DNA from 2 places in the Paraburkholderia sp. J67 genome. Region 2 is predicted to be linked to the other one. Evidence: predicted binding sites of a transcription regulator. Region 2 holds the regulator's gene; the other holds the start of a gene.
What was found. The regulator FliA, encoded in region 2, starts transcription of late flagellar genes. The targets are predictions, from matches to a motif close to CTAAAGTTTNNNNNNNNNNNGCCGNTA.
Positions count from the first base shown of each region.

Region 1: U5782_RS23215 (DUF4088 family protein) is a predicted target of FliA. The motif match lies at 5,560-5,586, and genes of this name have one in related genera.

Region 1 covers NZ_CAJMZK010000013.1:130,438-138,197, reverse strand. Annotated here, with positions in the region: gene U5782_RS23235 (MATE family efflux transporter) at 1-1,124, opposite strand, end outside; gene U5782_RS23230 (RNA-binding S4 domain-containing protein) at 1,316-1,537, opposite strand; gene U5782_RS23225 (hypothetical protein) at 1,841-2,290, shown strand; gene U5782_RS23220 (ATP-dependent helicase) at 2,454-4,655, shown strand; gene U5782_RS23215 (DUF4088 family protein) at 4,734-5,483, opposite strand; gene U5782_RS23210 (AzlD domain-containing protein) at 5,640-5,963, opposite strand; gene U5782_RS23205 (AzlC family ABC transporter permease) at 5,984-6,751, opposite strand; gene U5782_RS23200 (AraC family transcriptional regulator) at 6,885-7,760, opposite strand, start outside.
Region 2 covers NZ_CAJMZK010000035.1:42,399-50,158, reverse strand. Annotated here, with positions in the region: gene flhF (flagellar biosynthesis protein FlhF) at 1-542, shown strand, start outside; partial or broken gene U5782_RS36690 (MinD/ParA family protein) at 535-1,317, shown strand; gene U5782_RS36685 (RNA polymerase sigma factor FliA) at 1,753-2,484, shown strand; gene U5782_RS36680 (flagellar protein FlgN) at 2,680-3,126, opposite strand; gene flgM (flagellar biosynthesis anti-sigma factor FlgM) at 3,149-3,517, opposite strand; gene flgA (flagellar basal body P-ring formation chaperone FlgA) at 3,711-5,018, opposite strand; gene U5782_RS36665 (flagellar basal body protein) at 5,247-5,762, shown strand; gene flgC (flagellar basal body rod protein FlgC) at 5,849-6,274, shown strand; gene U5782_RS36655 (flagellar hook assembly protein FlgD) at 6,409-7,068, shown strand; gene flgE (flagellar hook protein FlgE) at 7,101-7,760, shown strand, end outside.

The sequences.
Region 1 (7,760 bases), on a different contig from region 2:
GCTGCGAGCGCGACGGTCTGCGCGTTGGCAGGGTCGTCGAGCCGCAAATACAGGCCGACGATCCAGTGCGGCGCGAGCACCATCACGAGCGCCGACATCGACATGAAGCCCACGCCCAGACCCAGCGCGACGAAGCCCGCGTGGCGCGCCGCGCCCGGCTGGCCCGCGCCGATCCAGTAGCCCACGCGTACGTTGGCCGCCTGGCCGATCGAGAGCGGCACCATGAACATCACCGAAGCCACGTTCAGCGCGATCTGGTGTGCGGCCAGCGGCATCGAACCGAGCAGGCCCATGACGAGGCCGGTGGCGAGAAAGAGCGTCGCCTCGACCGCGTAGGTGATCGCCACAGGCCAGCCGACCGCGAACAGTTCGCCCATCATCGGCGCGGTGGGGCGGCGTGCGACCACGAAGTGCTGGTGCGAGGGCCGCAGATGCAGCAGGGCCATCAGCAAGAGCGTGGTTAGCCAGATGGTCACGGTGGTCGCCGCTGCCGAGCCGAGAAAGCCCAGGCGCGGCAGACCCCAGACGCCGTGGATCAGTCCGTAGTTGAGAAAGCCGTTGAAGAACACGCTGCCAATCGACACCCAGAGCAGCCGCCTGGCCGCGCCGATGGCGGGCAGGAACGCGCGCATCAGCCCGACGCCAATCAGGCTCGCGGGTGCGCCCCAACGCAGCACGGCCGCGTATTCGCCGACCTGATGGGCGAGCACGGACGGCTCGCCGAGCGCAACGAGCACGGGCGTGGCGAACGACAGCAGGAGGAACGCGGGCACGGCCAGCAGCAGCGAGAGCGCGAAACCGGTCCAGTAGATGTGCGGCACGCGGTGCAGATCGTCGGCGCCGCGCGCCTGCGCGACGCTCACGCTCACCGAGGTCAGCACGCCTTGCAACACCGTCACCACGACGAAGAACAGATTGGCGCCCAGGCCGCCCGCTGCGAGCGCACCCGCGCCCAGCGAGCCGAGCAGGACGGTGTCGGTCACGCTCATCGCCATCTGCGAAAGCTGGGCGATGGCGAGCGGCGCGGCGAGGCGCGCGGTGTCGGCGGCGTGGCGGCGCAGCGAGGGCGGGGCGATGGCGCGGCGCGCATCGTGGGCGCGCGTGGGGGCGGTGGATCGGGTCATGAAAGCAGACGCGGCGCGAATAATCGCGCCGCGTGTCCTGTGTGTGCGTTCGTGTCGGGGCTGAAAGCTTATGGCGAGATTACCCTGCTTTCGGACAAAAAGCACTTATCTGGTGCATTTGCTTTCGGAAGCGTTTCGGTAGAGCTTCGTCCGCGCTTCGCCGCCACCGGGGCCGAACGTGCCGGCGCGGGCTAATCCGCCTCCTGGATCGCGATGCGCGTATCCCCCAGCAGTACCGATTGACCCGCGCGGATCTTGCAGGTCTTGCGCAGCTCGACTTCGCCGTCCACCTTGACGGCGCCCGAGGCGACGATCTGCTTGGCCGAGCCGCCGCTATCGGCGAGACCCGTGATCTTCAGAAGGTTGTGGAGTTCGACGTAGTCGCCGGTCAGGGTGAAAGCGAGATTGGGCATGGCGTATCGGGAATCAGGAGCGCGCCGCGCGGGCGCGCGAAGGGTGAGCATCATAAGCGATCCCACGCTGGCGAGCGGTGGATACATCTCGGGGCCAGATGTTATGAAATCGTCAGAAAGTGAAACGGTGAGTAACGCTGCGGGACTTGGCAGGCTTCCTCAGACAAAAATGGATTCACCCCAGCCGGGAACGCTGCCTCACACCAGCATCACGTGAGGCAGCGGCTTTATCGAGCAAGACCGCGCCGCATGGGCACGCCCATTGCGGACCGGTCACTGGAACTACTGCAAAGAGGATATGCCATGACCCAGATTCGCAAGCTGCTTACCGCTACTGCTATCGCCACTGCTGCCGTCTTTGCGCAGAGCGCCTTCGCCCAGACCGCGGCGCAAGCAGGTGTCGAAGCACCGTCTGCCGCACCCAGCCAGGCACCGGCTGCCAACGGCATCGCGCAACCCGCGCCCGCCCCGCAGAACCTGACCGCGCCGCAATCGAATGATCCGCTGGTGCAAAAGCGTAGTGCCAACGCGCAGGCCAACGCGGAATACCGCAGCGCCAAGAAGTCGGCCAATGCCGAGTACAGCGACGCGAAGAAGCAAGCCAAGTCGCAGTACAAGTCGCAGGTCAAGGACGCGAAGATCAACCACAAGGCCGATCGTCAGGCCAATGATTCGGAAATGAAGGATCAGATGAACGGCCAGTCGGCCCAGCAGGCGGGCGCCCAGCAACAGGGCGGTACGGCCCAGCCGTAAGGCTCGTTTTTTTCGACTGCTTGAAGCGGCGGCGCCCGGAAACGGGCGTCGCCGTTTTTACATGGGTACGATGTTCAGGGGCTGATCGCGACGTTCGCATATAAATATCGCCAGATCACGGCAAGATCGACGCTTGCCGGGGTGAGGTGTATGGATATACAGTATGCGTCGCCGCGTCTCGTATAAGACGCGCTTCCATCTCTTGTCATCTGCTGCCGTGTCCACCGTCTCTCTCGCCGATTCCTCCCGCGCCGAAACGGGGTTGCCCGACGTGGCAGCCTACCTCGCGAAGCTTAACGACGCCCAGCGCGCCGCAGTCGAGCACGGCGGCCCGCAGGCCTTCGCGCCGGGTGCCGTACTGCCCGAGCCGCTGCTCGTGATCGCCGGGGCGGGGTCAGGCAAGACGAATACGCTGGCGCATCGCGTCGCGCATCTGGTCGTCAATGGCGCCGATCCACATCGCATCTTGCTGCTAACGTTCTCGCGCCGTGCGGCGCAGGAGATGACCCGGCGCGTCTCGCGCATCGCAGCGGGCGTGTCGGGCGCTGCCGCCACGCTCTCGCAAGGGCTCACCTGGGCAGGCACGTTTCACGGCGTTGGCGCGCGGTTGTTGCGCGAATACGCGGAGCAAATCGGCCTTTCGCCAGCGTTCACGATCAACGACCGCGAAGATTCCGCCGATCTCATGAACTTGGTGCGTCATGAGTTAGGATTGTCGGCGAAAGAGAAGCGATTTCCCGCTAAATCGACGTGTCTGGCGATCTACTCGCGCGTCGTCAACACCGGCGACTCGCTCGCGAACGTGCTTGCGCGCTCGTTCTCCTGGTGTCTCGAATGGGAGCCGCAACTGCGTGCCTTGTTCGCGGCGTATACCGAGGCCAAGCAGAAGCAGAACGTCCTCGATTACGACGATCTGTTGCTATATTGGGCGCATATGGCGGCAGAACCGGCTATCGCCGCCGATCTCGCCGCACGCTTCGATCACATTCTGGTGGACGAGTATCAGGACACCAACCGCCTGCAAGCGTCGATCCTGCTCGCGCTCAAGCCCGATGGCCGCGGCCTCACCGTGGTCGGCGACGATGCCCAGTCGATCTACGCGTTTCGTGGCGCAACGGTGCGCAACATCCTCGATTTCCCCGCGCATTTCGATCCGCCCGCGCGACAGGTGACGCTCGAACGCAACTACCGCTCGACCGAACCGATCCTCGCCGCGTCGAACGCGGTGATGGATGCCGCCACCGAGCGCTACACCAAGAACCTCTGGACCGACCGCGCCTCGCAGCAGCGTCCGCGTCTCGTTACCGTCGCCGATGAAGCTACCCAGGCGCGCTACGTGGTCGAGCAGATTCTCGAAGCGCGCGAGGGCGGCATGAGGCTCAAGCAGCAGGCCGTGCTGTTTCGCGCCGCGCACCACAGTGCGACGCTCGAAATCGAACTCGCGCGTCGCAACATCCCGTTCGTGAAGTTCGGCGGGCTGCGTTTTCTGGACGCCGCGCACGTCAAGGACGTGCTGGCGGTGCTGCGCTGGGCGGAGAATCCGCTCGACCGCGTGGCGGGCTTTCGCGTGACGCAACTGATGCCCGGCGTCGGGCCGGCCACGGCCGCGCGGCTGCTCGATCAGGTTGCAGCGTGCACGGGGGCTTACCGCGCCGCCCAGGCGCTCGCCGCCTTCGCGCCGCCGCCGCGCGCGGCCGAGGACTGGCCTGCGTTCACTTCGCTCATCGACACGCTCGGCGCGCGCGCCACGCCCTGGCCTGGCGAATTCGAGCGGGTGCGGCGCTGGTACGAGCCGCATCTGAAGCGCAATCACGAAGACGCTCAGGTGCGTCTGGCCGATCTTCTGCAGATGGAGAGCATCGCGAGCACCTATGCTTCGCGCGAGCGCTTCCTGACCGAACTCACACTCGATCCGCCCGACGCGACCAGCGCTGAATCGGCCGATCCGCTGCTCGACGAGGACTACCTGATTCTCTCGACGATCCACTCGGCCAAAGGCCAGGAGTGGCGCAACGTGTTCGTGCTCAACGGTGTGGATGGCTGCATTCCGTCCGATCTGGGCGCGGGCAGCGACGAGGAACTGGAGGAGGAGCGCCGCCTGCTCTACGTGGCGATGACGCGCGCGAAAGAGGATCTGCACATCGTCGTGCCGCAGCGCTTTTATGTGCACAACCAGGTGGCGTCGGGCGATCGCCACGTGTGGGCGTCGCGTACGCGCTTTATCGGCGCGCAGATGCTGCCGCTGTTCGAATCGTGCGCCTGGCCGCCCCCGCCCGTGATCAGCGCGCCGAGCGCCGCGGGGCTGGCCGCCGCGGCAAAAGCGAAGGTCGAGATCGGCGCGAAGCTGCGCAAGATGTGGGAGTAGGCGGGCGCCGCCCAAGACAAGCAAGACGCGGCGCGGCCGGGGCAGGCCGCGCCTGGGGCTTCGATGATGCGCCGACGCTCAGCGCGTCTGGTTTCGCGGCGGCGGCACGAAGAAGTTGCGCAGCCACGCGGCGAGGCGCGTGAATACGTCGTCGGGTTCCTCGACGAAGATTTCCGGCTTCAGCAGACGCAGATATTCCATGATCTGCTGCGCTTCCTGCTTCTGGAACGTGCCGTGCGTGATGCCCATGCGCAACAGGCCGCGCAGCTCGCCCAGACGCTCGCGCGCGAGACTGCCGGTCGCCTGTTCGCAGCCGATCTTCGCTTCGTAGACGCGCTGTCGCAGCGACTCCGCGAGACGCCAGGAGGGCGTCTGCATCTTTTCCTCCAGCGCCTGGATGTCCTGCACGCCCGACTTGATCTGCGCGGCGAGCGGGTCGATCAGCGTTTCTTCGCCCTGCGCCTCGTGCACGATCGCGGCAGCCCATTCGCGGCATTGCTTCGCCAGCTCCTCGGGCGTCCATTCGGAGCGCGCAGCAAAGCCGAAGCCGAACTCGCCGGCATGGCGCATCAGCATCGAAACGACTTCCGGAAACTCCTTGTCGAGCGTGCGCTTGGCCCACGCGTACTGGCCGCCCTGCAAGAGACGTTGCACGGCCTGCTCGGTGAGCGGCGTCATGTTGTCCAGCAGTTTCGCGCGCAGGAAGTCCTCAAACGACGGCGTCAGAAACTGCGGGTCGAGCTTGAGCGAGACGCGCAAAAACGCGTCGAAATCCTTGCGCAGCGACGCAAGCGTTTCTTCCTTGAGATTGAGGGTGATGTGCCCCATTGTGGTTGCCCCGGTGTATTCCTGGCGGTGCCTGGCTTCGCTTGGCCCGATGGCGCCAAAGCAGGCCTCGACGGTTTAACGGCGCATGGGGGCGAAACTTGAGCCTGGCGGGCCGAGGACCCGCTCGAAAGTGCCCGCAGGCGGGGCGCCCGGCGCTCAGCGCAGCACCACGCCCTGCCAGAAAAAGAACGCACCCAACCCGACGGCGATGGTGAGGAGCGGCCGCTTCGTGAGTGCGCTCACGCCAATGGCCGCGAGCGCGCCGACGAGCTGCGGATTGCGCCACGTCAGCTCGGCATTCTGGCCATGTGGCGAGACGGCCATCGGCACGATGATCGCCGTGAGCACCGTGACCGGCACGAAGCCGAGCGCCGTGCGCACGAGCGGCGGGAACACGAGACGCTCGCCCAGCACGAAGACGGCGGTGCGTACGACCCAGGTGATGAGGGCCATGCCGAGAATCAGGACGACGTAGTTCATGGCGTTGCTTGTCGCGTTGTTCATTGGCGGCCTGCGGCGATGGCGTGTTGATCGAGTTGATTCTGGCGAGGCTGGCGAGGCCTGTCCGGGGGCGTGGCGCTTGCGTTGGCCTCGCTGCGTTCAGCGGGGGCATCGTCTGCATCGAGTGGCTTGCGCGGCCGTGACAGTGCGACACCGACGGCCACACCCACGAGCACCGCGCCAAGCAGCCCGAGCTTGTACGGCCAGCCCTGCCAGAAGAAGGCAAGCGCGCCCGCCGTGAGGGCGGCGGCCAGATAGCGCACGGCAACGAGCTGCGGAACGACGATGGCGATGAAGGTGGCGACCATCGCGAAGTCGAGACCGAGCGACTGGAGCCCCGGAAACGCCGCGCCGAACAGCAGGCCGAGCGCCGTCCAGAGCTGCCAGTTCAGGTACATCGAGAGGCCCGAGCCGAGGAAGTGCCACGGCGACACGTCGCCGGGCGCGTGACGGCGGAAGTAAGCCCAGGCGACGGCGAACACCTCGTCGGTGAGCAGGCCGCCGAGCGCGAGGCGCCAGCGCAGCGGCAGATGCGAGACATAGGGCGCGAGCGTCGCGCTATAGAGCACGTGACGCAGATTGACGATGAGTGTGGTCGCCCAGATCACGGCGAAGCTCGCGTGCGAGGCGATCAGCCCGAGCGCGATGAACTGCGCAGAACCTGCGAACACGGCGAGCGACATCAACTGGCCGTGCCAGAGCGCAAGCGGCCCGGTGGCGACGAGCGTGCCGAAAATCATGCCGAAGGGCGCGGCGCCGACCATCATCGGCAGGGTGTCGCGCGCGCCCGCGACGAATTCCTTGAAACGGTGGGGATGCGTGGTCAAGCTGGTCTCCTCATACGGAAATCCAGCATAGCGAGCGGCCGCGCGCGTGGCTTGTACGATCTTGCGGTGAGGTTCAGGCCGTCTGCCAGCGTCCCGGCGGTACGCCGAACATGCGGCGAAAGTGCCGTGTGAAGTGGCTCTGGTCGGTAAAGCCCTGAGCGGCGGCCACATCGGCCACTGCGGCACCCGCGCGCAAGGGTGCGAGCGCGCGTTGCAGGCGCAACTGCGTGCGCCACGCATGCGGCGGCAGGCCGGTGGACTGGGTAAAGAGGCGCGTCGCGTGGAACGGCGAAAGGCCGACGGCCTGCGCGAGATCGGCCACACGCAGTGGCGTGGCGAGATCGGCGGCGAGCAGGGCTTTCATGGACTCGACGCGCGGCTCATTCGGCGCGGTGGCGAGTGGTGCCGCACGGGTGCGGGCATGACGGGTGAGAAGCGTCGACAGGGCGTCGATCAGGGCGTCTTCGGCCGTGAGCAAGTCGCTAGACGCGGGTGTCGGGTGGGTTTGCGCGCCGCTCGCTTGCCTGCGCGAGCGGTCGGTGGCCGTTTCCATCAGCTGATGTGCGCGGGAGAGGCGGCGCGCCAGATCGAGATCGCGGATCACCTCGGCGTCGAACCACGGCAGCGGCTGCGGGCAGCCCGCGATTTCGCCCGCGAGCGCCTGCAAATAGTCCACCGGCACGTACATCACGCGATAGCGCCAGCCTTCGTCGACGGCACGCGCGCCGGTATGAAGTTCGCCCGGGTTGATCACGGGCACGCTGCCCGCTTCCGCGACGTGGTGCGACCCGCTGTAGCGATAGCATTCGGCGCCTTCCTCGATCACGGGGACCGTGTAGGCGTCGTGCCAGTGAGGCGTGAACTCGTGATCGTGATACTCGGCCGTGAGCAACTCCGCGCCGGGCAGGAGCGGCGAGCGCCAGTAACGGGCGGAATCGCGAAAACGGGA
Region 2 (7,760 bases):
GCAAGATCCTGGGCGTTTCCGTGCACGCGGTGCGTGACGGCGCGGATCTGCAACTCGCGCTCACCGAACTCAAGAACAAGCACATCGTGCTGATCGACACGATCGGCATGAGCCAGCGCGACCGCGCCGTGGCCGACCAGATCGCCATGCTGTGCGGCACGGGCCGCCCGGTGCAGCGCCTCTTGCTGCTTTCGGCGACCAACCACGGCGACACGCTCAACGAAGTCGTGCAGGCCTACCAGAGCGGCCCGGACGAATCGCCGCTCACCGGCTGCATCCTCACCAAGCTCGACGAGGCGACCAACCTCGGCAGCACGCTCGACACGGTCCTGCGCTACAAGCTGCCGGTGCACTACGTCTCGACCGGCCAGAAGGTGCCCGAGAACCTGTACGTGGCCACGCGCCGCTTCCTGATTCGCAGCGCCTTCTGTGTGCCGCGCGACCGCTCGCCGTTCGTGCCGCACGAGGACGATATTCCCGCTTTGCTGTCCGCGTTGTCGAATCGTTCGAACACGCAAGCTCCCGAGGTCCGGTTTGGATAAGTTCGTGATCGATCAGGCAGAAGGCCTGCGGCGCCTGCTGGCGCGCGAGGGTTCGCGGGTGATCGCGGTGACGGGCGGCCCCGGCGCGCCGGGCCGCACCACGACCGTGATCAACCTCGCCGCCGCGTTGACTGCCCACGGCAAAGACGTGCTCGTCATCGACGAATGCCTCGGGCCGCGCTCGGTGAGCGGGCTGCTTGGCGGCGTGCGCGGCGCAGGCAACTTCGCAGCGGTGATGCGCGGCGAAATGGAACTCGACGAAGCGGTGGGGCGTCACGCCCTCGGCTTCGGCGTGCTGGCGGCCTCGCGCGAACACCGCTCGCAGTACACCAGCGCGCAGTTGAACAAGGTGCTGACGGGGCCCGCCGATTTCGTGCTGATCGACGCGCAGCTCGACGCCGAAGGTGCGCTCTCGCCGCTCGCGATGCACGCGCATGACGTGCTGATCGTGATGCGCGTCTCCGCACAGGCGATCACCGATGCCTACGCCTGCATGAAGCGGCTGCATTTCGCGCATGCGATCGGTCAGTTCCGCGTGCTCGCGAACCACATCGAGCACGCGACCGACGCCCAGGCCGCGTTCGAGAACCTGGCCGGGGTGGCGAGCCGCTACCTCACGGTGTCGCTCGAAAGCGCGGGCTGTGTGGCGGCGGAACCGCATATGCAGCGCGCCGTGCAACTGTCGCGCTGCATCGTCGATGCGTTTCCGTCGACGGCCGCCGCGCGCGACTTCCGCCATGTGGCGGCCGAGCTGCCGCACTGGCCGATGCGCCCGGCGCTGTCGGCCCGCGCGACGAGCGCGGCGCGCTCGACGAGCTTCGCCGAAGCCGTCATGGCGGATAGCTGCGCGGCGACGGGCGGGGCGAGCGTTGGCAACGCTGGGGCGGCGCAGTCTGCATCGTCGGCCGCGGGGCCTGCAGTGGCGACGGCGCCCGCCGGTGTGGCGGCCGCGGCTGTCTCGGCGCTCGCGAGCGCCCAGGCGGGCGGCGCAACCCCCGCGGAATCGTTCGTTTCGACCGTCACGGGCGTTCCATCCGCGCCTGCGTCGGCCCATGCAGGATGGCGGGCGGACCCGCCCGTGCCGCGCCCGACGCCTCAGCACGCCTGACAAGGGTGGGCAGGGCGCAGCAAGGGAAACAGTAGTCGCTATTTATTTGCATGGGATCGCGGTGAGCGCGCAAGCGTGAACGGCGATCGACAGGAGAGCACGATGTATAACGCTCAAGGAAAGATTTCGCAGGCCGATGTGCTCGCGAAATATGCGCCGCTCGTACGGCGCCTGGGTCTGCAACTCGTGGCGAAGATGCCCGCGAGCGTGGATCTGGACGACTTGATCCAGGCCGGCATGATTGGCCTGCTCGACGCCGCGAACCGGTACAAGGAAGACCAGGGCGCGCAGTTCGAAACGTACGCGAGCCAGCGCATTCGCGGCGCGATGCTCGACGAGCTGCGCAGCAACGACTGGCTGCCGCGCAGCCTGCGCCGCACCTCGCGCGAGGTGGAGAGCGCCGTGCACAAGGTCGAGCAGCGGCTTGGCCGCGCGGCGAGCGAAACCGAGATCGCGAGCCATCTGGACATGCCGCTCGACGAGTACCAGTCGATGCTGCAAGACCTGCATGGCAGCCAGCTGATCTACTACGAAGACTTCGACCGTTCCGCCGACGACGAACCGTTCCTCGACCGCTACTGCGTCGATCACTCGGACCCGCTTTCGGCGCTGCTCGACGACAGCCTGCGCGGCGCGCTCGTCGAAGCGATCGAGCGCTTGCCCGAGCGCGAAAAACTGCTCATGTCGCTCTACTACGAGCGCGGCATGAATCTGCGCGAAATCGGCGCGGTGATGGAAGTGAGCGAGTCGCGCGTGTGCCAGTTGCACAGCCAGGCGGTGGCGCGTTTGCGCACGCGTCTGCGCGAGATGGCGTGGGCGGGCACGGAGAACTGACAATCAAGGCGCCGCCATGTCGGCGCCAGCAGGGAGGGGGAAGCCGGGGTGCGTGAGCGCTTCGGCTTTTTTTGTTGGCGGGTGCGCGGTGCACACAACCGCCCCCCAAAAAACAAAAAGCCGAAGCACACGCTCCGGCTTTTCCGTCTTTCGCGCGGCTCTACAGAACCGCACGCCCAACCCATCAAATCGTCTTCACAGCCCAAACGCCGGCAGGCGTCCGTCGGGGCCGTACAGCATCGTCGCGGCGCTATTGGTTTCGCCGCGCAGGATCGCCAGCGCCCGGCGGTTATGTTCCATGCGCGTGCGGATCATCATGCCGATGGTGAGATTCTGGCGTCGCGCCCGCTCGGTCGACCCCTTGAGGAGCGCCCATTGGCCCGTCAGCCGCGCATCGCCGTCGCAGGCCAACTCGATACCCTTGCGTCCGCCCGGCAGACCGAGCCCGGCCAGTTGCGCGTCGCGTGCCTTTTCGAGGCCGGCGAGGCGCTGCGTGAGCGTCGTTTTCTGCTCGACGATCTGCGGCAGGGCTTCGATGCCGTCAGCCGACGTCAGCGCCTTCTCCTCGAAGGCGAGCAGCGAGGCGAAGGCCTCGACCGCAGCGTGTTCGTCGATCAATGTGGCGAGCAGGGCGTCTTTCATCGGGTACCACCGTTAAAGCGGGTTATGCGGATCCGTCCGCTGTCTGGCCGCCCGTCGCCGGCTTGACCAGGCCGCGCGCCGTTTCCAGAATGCCATCGGCGATCTTGCCGGTGTCGATCTGAAGCGTGCCGTTTTTGATGGCGTCCTTGATCGACTGAACGTGGTTCATGTCGACGTCGGCAGAGCCACTCGCCGCGAGCGAGCGCAGCGAGGAAGAAAGCGAGGAAAGGCTCACGTTGGCGTCCGAGCTTGCGCCCGGGGCGGTCGCGGTCGTCGCGCCAGACGCCGTGCCAGCGTCAGTCGCGGTGCTTGCGGTGTCGCCTTGCTGCGCGCGCGCCACGCCATCCTGCAGCGAAAGCGCGTCATTGCGGGTGGAGGTGTCGATTTTCACGATTGGTCTTCCTGATCCGTATGGCCTTGATAACGGCATGGGGCGGCGCGAACTTTAGCCGAAAATCCCGCCGTTACACGATGTTACGTGTGCTGCCGCACATAGCCATCCTGAGCGTTTTCGGGCTCGACCCAAGGGGTTCGGGCAGCGAATCGGCCTACGGAGCGAAGCATAAACCAGGCATGAAACGACCCTAAATCTGCACCTGCACGGTCGCGGCATCTTTCACGACGCCGCTGATGATCTGTCCGTTCGCGGTGCGCACCCGCACCAGCTGACCGGGCGCGGCGTTGTTGAGCACGCTGCCTTCCGCGGAAATCGTGAAATTCGTGCCGACGGCGATCACCTTCACCGTCTGGCCGATCACCACCGACGCGGCGCTGCGCAGCATGTCGGAGCGCAGCGGCAGGCCCGACGTGATGCGCATGAGCGCGATGGCGCCGTTGGCCTGGGTCGGATCGGTGATGATGGTCTGCGGCAGGGCGGCGAGATCGCCGTCGCGCGGGACGTAGTCGGCGGCGGACAGGGCTTCGCCGGGATTGATCTGGCGCGCCGCCACGTAGTAGGTGATGCCGACGCTCACGCGGCCGATCACATAAAGCGTCCACGGTTTCGCGCCCACGCAGCGCACGCCCACGGTGGTGCGGCCGTAGCTGCGCGCGCCGGGCGGCATGAACGGTTCGAGCGCATCGCAGGCCGCGAGGCCGCGCGGAAACACCTTCGCGACGCTGACCTCGACCTTGCCCGGCAGACCGGCCGATTGCTGCTGCAAAAAGGCGAGGGCGGTGGCGCGGATGCGTTCGCCGTCTTCCTGGCCGGGCGGCACCGGGATCTGTGCGGCTTGCACCGCCTGCGCGGCCTGCCCGTAGGCGGCGGCGCTTTGCACGACAACGGGCGCCACCGCGCGCGAGGGCGCGGCAACGCTCACGCGCTGGAACCCGCCCGCGTTCCGGTTGACGTTGCCACCGATGTTGCCACCGACATTGCCGCCACGATTCACGGCTACGTTCTCGCCTGGCGCGGCAATCGTCACGATCTGAGGCGCGTCGTTGGCGGCCGCGTTCTGGGCGGCTGCCGTGCCGCGCTCGCCTGGGCCCGGAATCGAGATCATCCCGGCCTGGGCTGGCGGATTATTTTCGGTGTTGGCCGCGCTCGCACGAGGCGCGAGCAGGGCGGCCTTCGCGGCGTAAGCATTCGCGTTGGCAGCTGCCGTGTTCTTTGACGGTTGCGCGAGCATGGCGCTCATCTTCGCGGCATCTTCGCCGGCGCGGTCGCCGGGGCCGGCGATATAAATCTGCTGGCTCGCCGCATCGCTCTGGGCGCTGGCCGTGGCGCTCACGCCCAGGCCAGCAGCGGCCACCAGGGCGCCCAGCAGCGCGCCAACGGCGCCGCGTAGCACCGGCATAGCGACCAAAGAGCTGACCCAGGAGCCGACCGAACGGCCGAGCGCGAGCCTGGGCGCTGCCGCGCGGCGCGCGCGGAGGTAGGCAGTCTGCGGCATGGTCGTTCTCCCTCTATTGCATTGACACGCTTCGCATTCTAGGGGGCGCACCCCGCGCCCTAGCGTTGAATAGAGGGGCGAGTTACCGGCTATTCGTCCGATTGGTTCTTGCCTCCCCCGCCTAACATTCCTCTCCATGCGAAAAGGCCTGCGCGCTCGGTCCGTGAAAACGGATGCGCGATGAATGCGCCGACGCAGCCTTTCATTTCGTGTAACGGAGAACGCCCGATGCTGGACAAACTCGACGCCGAATTCGCCTTTGGCCGCGAAGCGCTCGATGTGCGCGCGACGCGCCAGGCGCTGCTGTCCTCGAACATCGCGAACGCCGACACGCCAGGCTACCAGGCGCGCGACGTCGACTTCTCGTCGTCGCTGGCGGGCGCGCTCAGGCAGGCTGGCGCGACGACGCCCAGCGGCCTCGCGCCCACGAGCACCGGCAACTTCCAGCCGCTCGCGCTCGCGCAGCCCGCGGGCGTGACGAGCGGCATGTCGATGGCCACCACGGAAGCGGGGCACCTCGCGGGCAACGCGAAGCTGATCCCGACCGGCGGCCCGGCCGACACCTATTCGAGCCCGGTGATGTACCGCATCCCGACGCAGCCCGCACTCGACGGCAACACGGTCGATCTCGACACCGAGCGCGTGCAGTTCGCCGATAACGCGCTGCACTTCGAGTCGGGCATGACCGTGGTGTCGAGCCAGATCAAGACGATGCTCTCGGCGATCCAGTCGGGTTCGAGCTAAGCATCGGCACCGCGCACAAGACAGCAAACGACGCAGCAAACGTTTAGGCCAGCAGCAAGACGCACCGACCCGAGGTCAACGAAACCATGCCATCCCTCATGAATATTTTCAGCGTTGCAGGCTCCGCCATGTCGGCGGAATCGCAACGTCTGAACGTGACGGCGTCCAATCTCGCGAACGCCGACAGTACGACCGGCCCCGACGGCCAGCCCTACAAGGCCAAGCAGGTCGTGTTCGCGGTCAACCCGCTCGGCGGCGCGCGCAGCGCGTCCGGCCAGCAGGTGGGCGGCGTGAAGGTGACGGGTGTGATCGACGATCCGACGCCGATGAAGCAGACGTATGACCCGGACAATCCCGCCGCCAACGCGGACGGCTACGTGAGCATGCCGAACGTCGATCCGGTGCAGGAAATGGTGAACATGATTTCGGCGTCGCGCTCGTATCAGGCCAACATCGAGACGCTGAACACCGCCAAGACGTTGATGCTCAAGACCCTGACGATCGGTACGTAAAGCCGGCGCAGGACGGGAATACACCACACGCTACCCAGCAACAGACCAGCATATCCGAGGAGAACGCGTTGACCTCCAGCAGCACTACTATCGGCGGCAGCACCACCACCGTGTCGCAGACTCTGCTCGACACCATGAACGGCACGTCGTCGAGCTCTTCGTCGACCTCGTCGTCATCGTCGACCAGCGGCACGAGCGGCAGCGATCTGCAGCAGACCTTCCTGCAACTGCTCGTCGCGCAGCTGCAGAACCAGGATCCGACCGACCCGATGGACAGCTCGCAGATGACCTCGCAGCTTGCCCAGATCAACACGGTGTCGGGCATCGCGAACCTCAACACCTCGCTCTCGTCGCTGTCGACGCAGCTCTCCGCGGGCCAGAACGCCCAGTCGGCGCTGCTGATCGGCTCGACGGTGCTGGCGGCGGGCAGCACGGCCGCGGTGTCGAGCGGCTCGGCGCCGCAGCTCGGCGTGCAGCTCACGTCGGCGGCTTCGGACGTCAAGCTCACGATCACCAACTCGGCGGGCAAGGTCGTCAACACGCTCGACCTCGGCGCGCAGTCGGCGGGCACCGTGCCGGTCACCTGGAACGGCACCGACTCCACGGGCGCGACGGTCGCCGATGGCAACTACACGATCAGCGCCAGCGCCACGGTCAACGGTCAGGCCACCTCGGCGACGGCACTCGTCGCGAGCAAGGTGGACGCTGTGATCCAGCAATCCGACGGTACTGCGGGCCTCTCGCTCGCCAATGGCAAGACGGTCGCGCTCTCGAGCGTGGCCGGCATTCTCTGAACCCGATAAACGACAGCGCGGAGTAAAAACTCATGGGCTACCAGCAAGGATTGAGCGGCCTCGCCGCCTCGTCGAACGACCTCGACGTGATTGGCAACAACATCGCCAACGCGAACACGGTCGGCTTCAAGCAGAGCGCGGCGCAGTTCGCCGACGTCTACGCGAACACCATCGCCAGCTCGGTGAACACGCAGATCGGTCTGGGCACGTCGCTCTCGCAGGTGCAGCAGAACTTCTCGCAAGGCACGATCACGACGACCGGCCAGGCGCTCGACATGGCCATCAACGGTAGCGGCTTCTACCAGATGTCGAACAACGGCACGCTGACGTACTCGCGTAACGGCGTGTTCCAGCTCGACAAGAACGGCTACATCACCGACGCCTCGGGCAACGACCTGATGGGCTACGCGGCGGGCACCGACGGCGTGGTGAATTCGGCGCAAACCGTGGCGCTGCAAATTCCGACGACCAACATCGCACCGGTCGCGACGACCAAGATCACGGCGCAGCTGAACCTGAACGCGCAGGCCACCGCACCGACCTCGACGACCTTCGATCCGACCGACTCGAACTCGTACAACTACTCGACCTCGATCACGGCCTACGACTCGCTCGGCGGCACGCAACAGGTCAACATGTACTTCGTGCAGAACGCCACGGGTTCGGCGGAAGTCTATGCCGGCGTCGCGGGC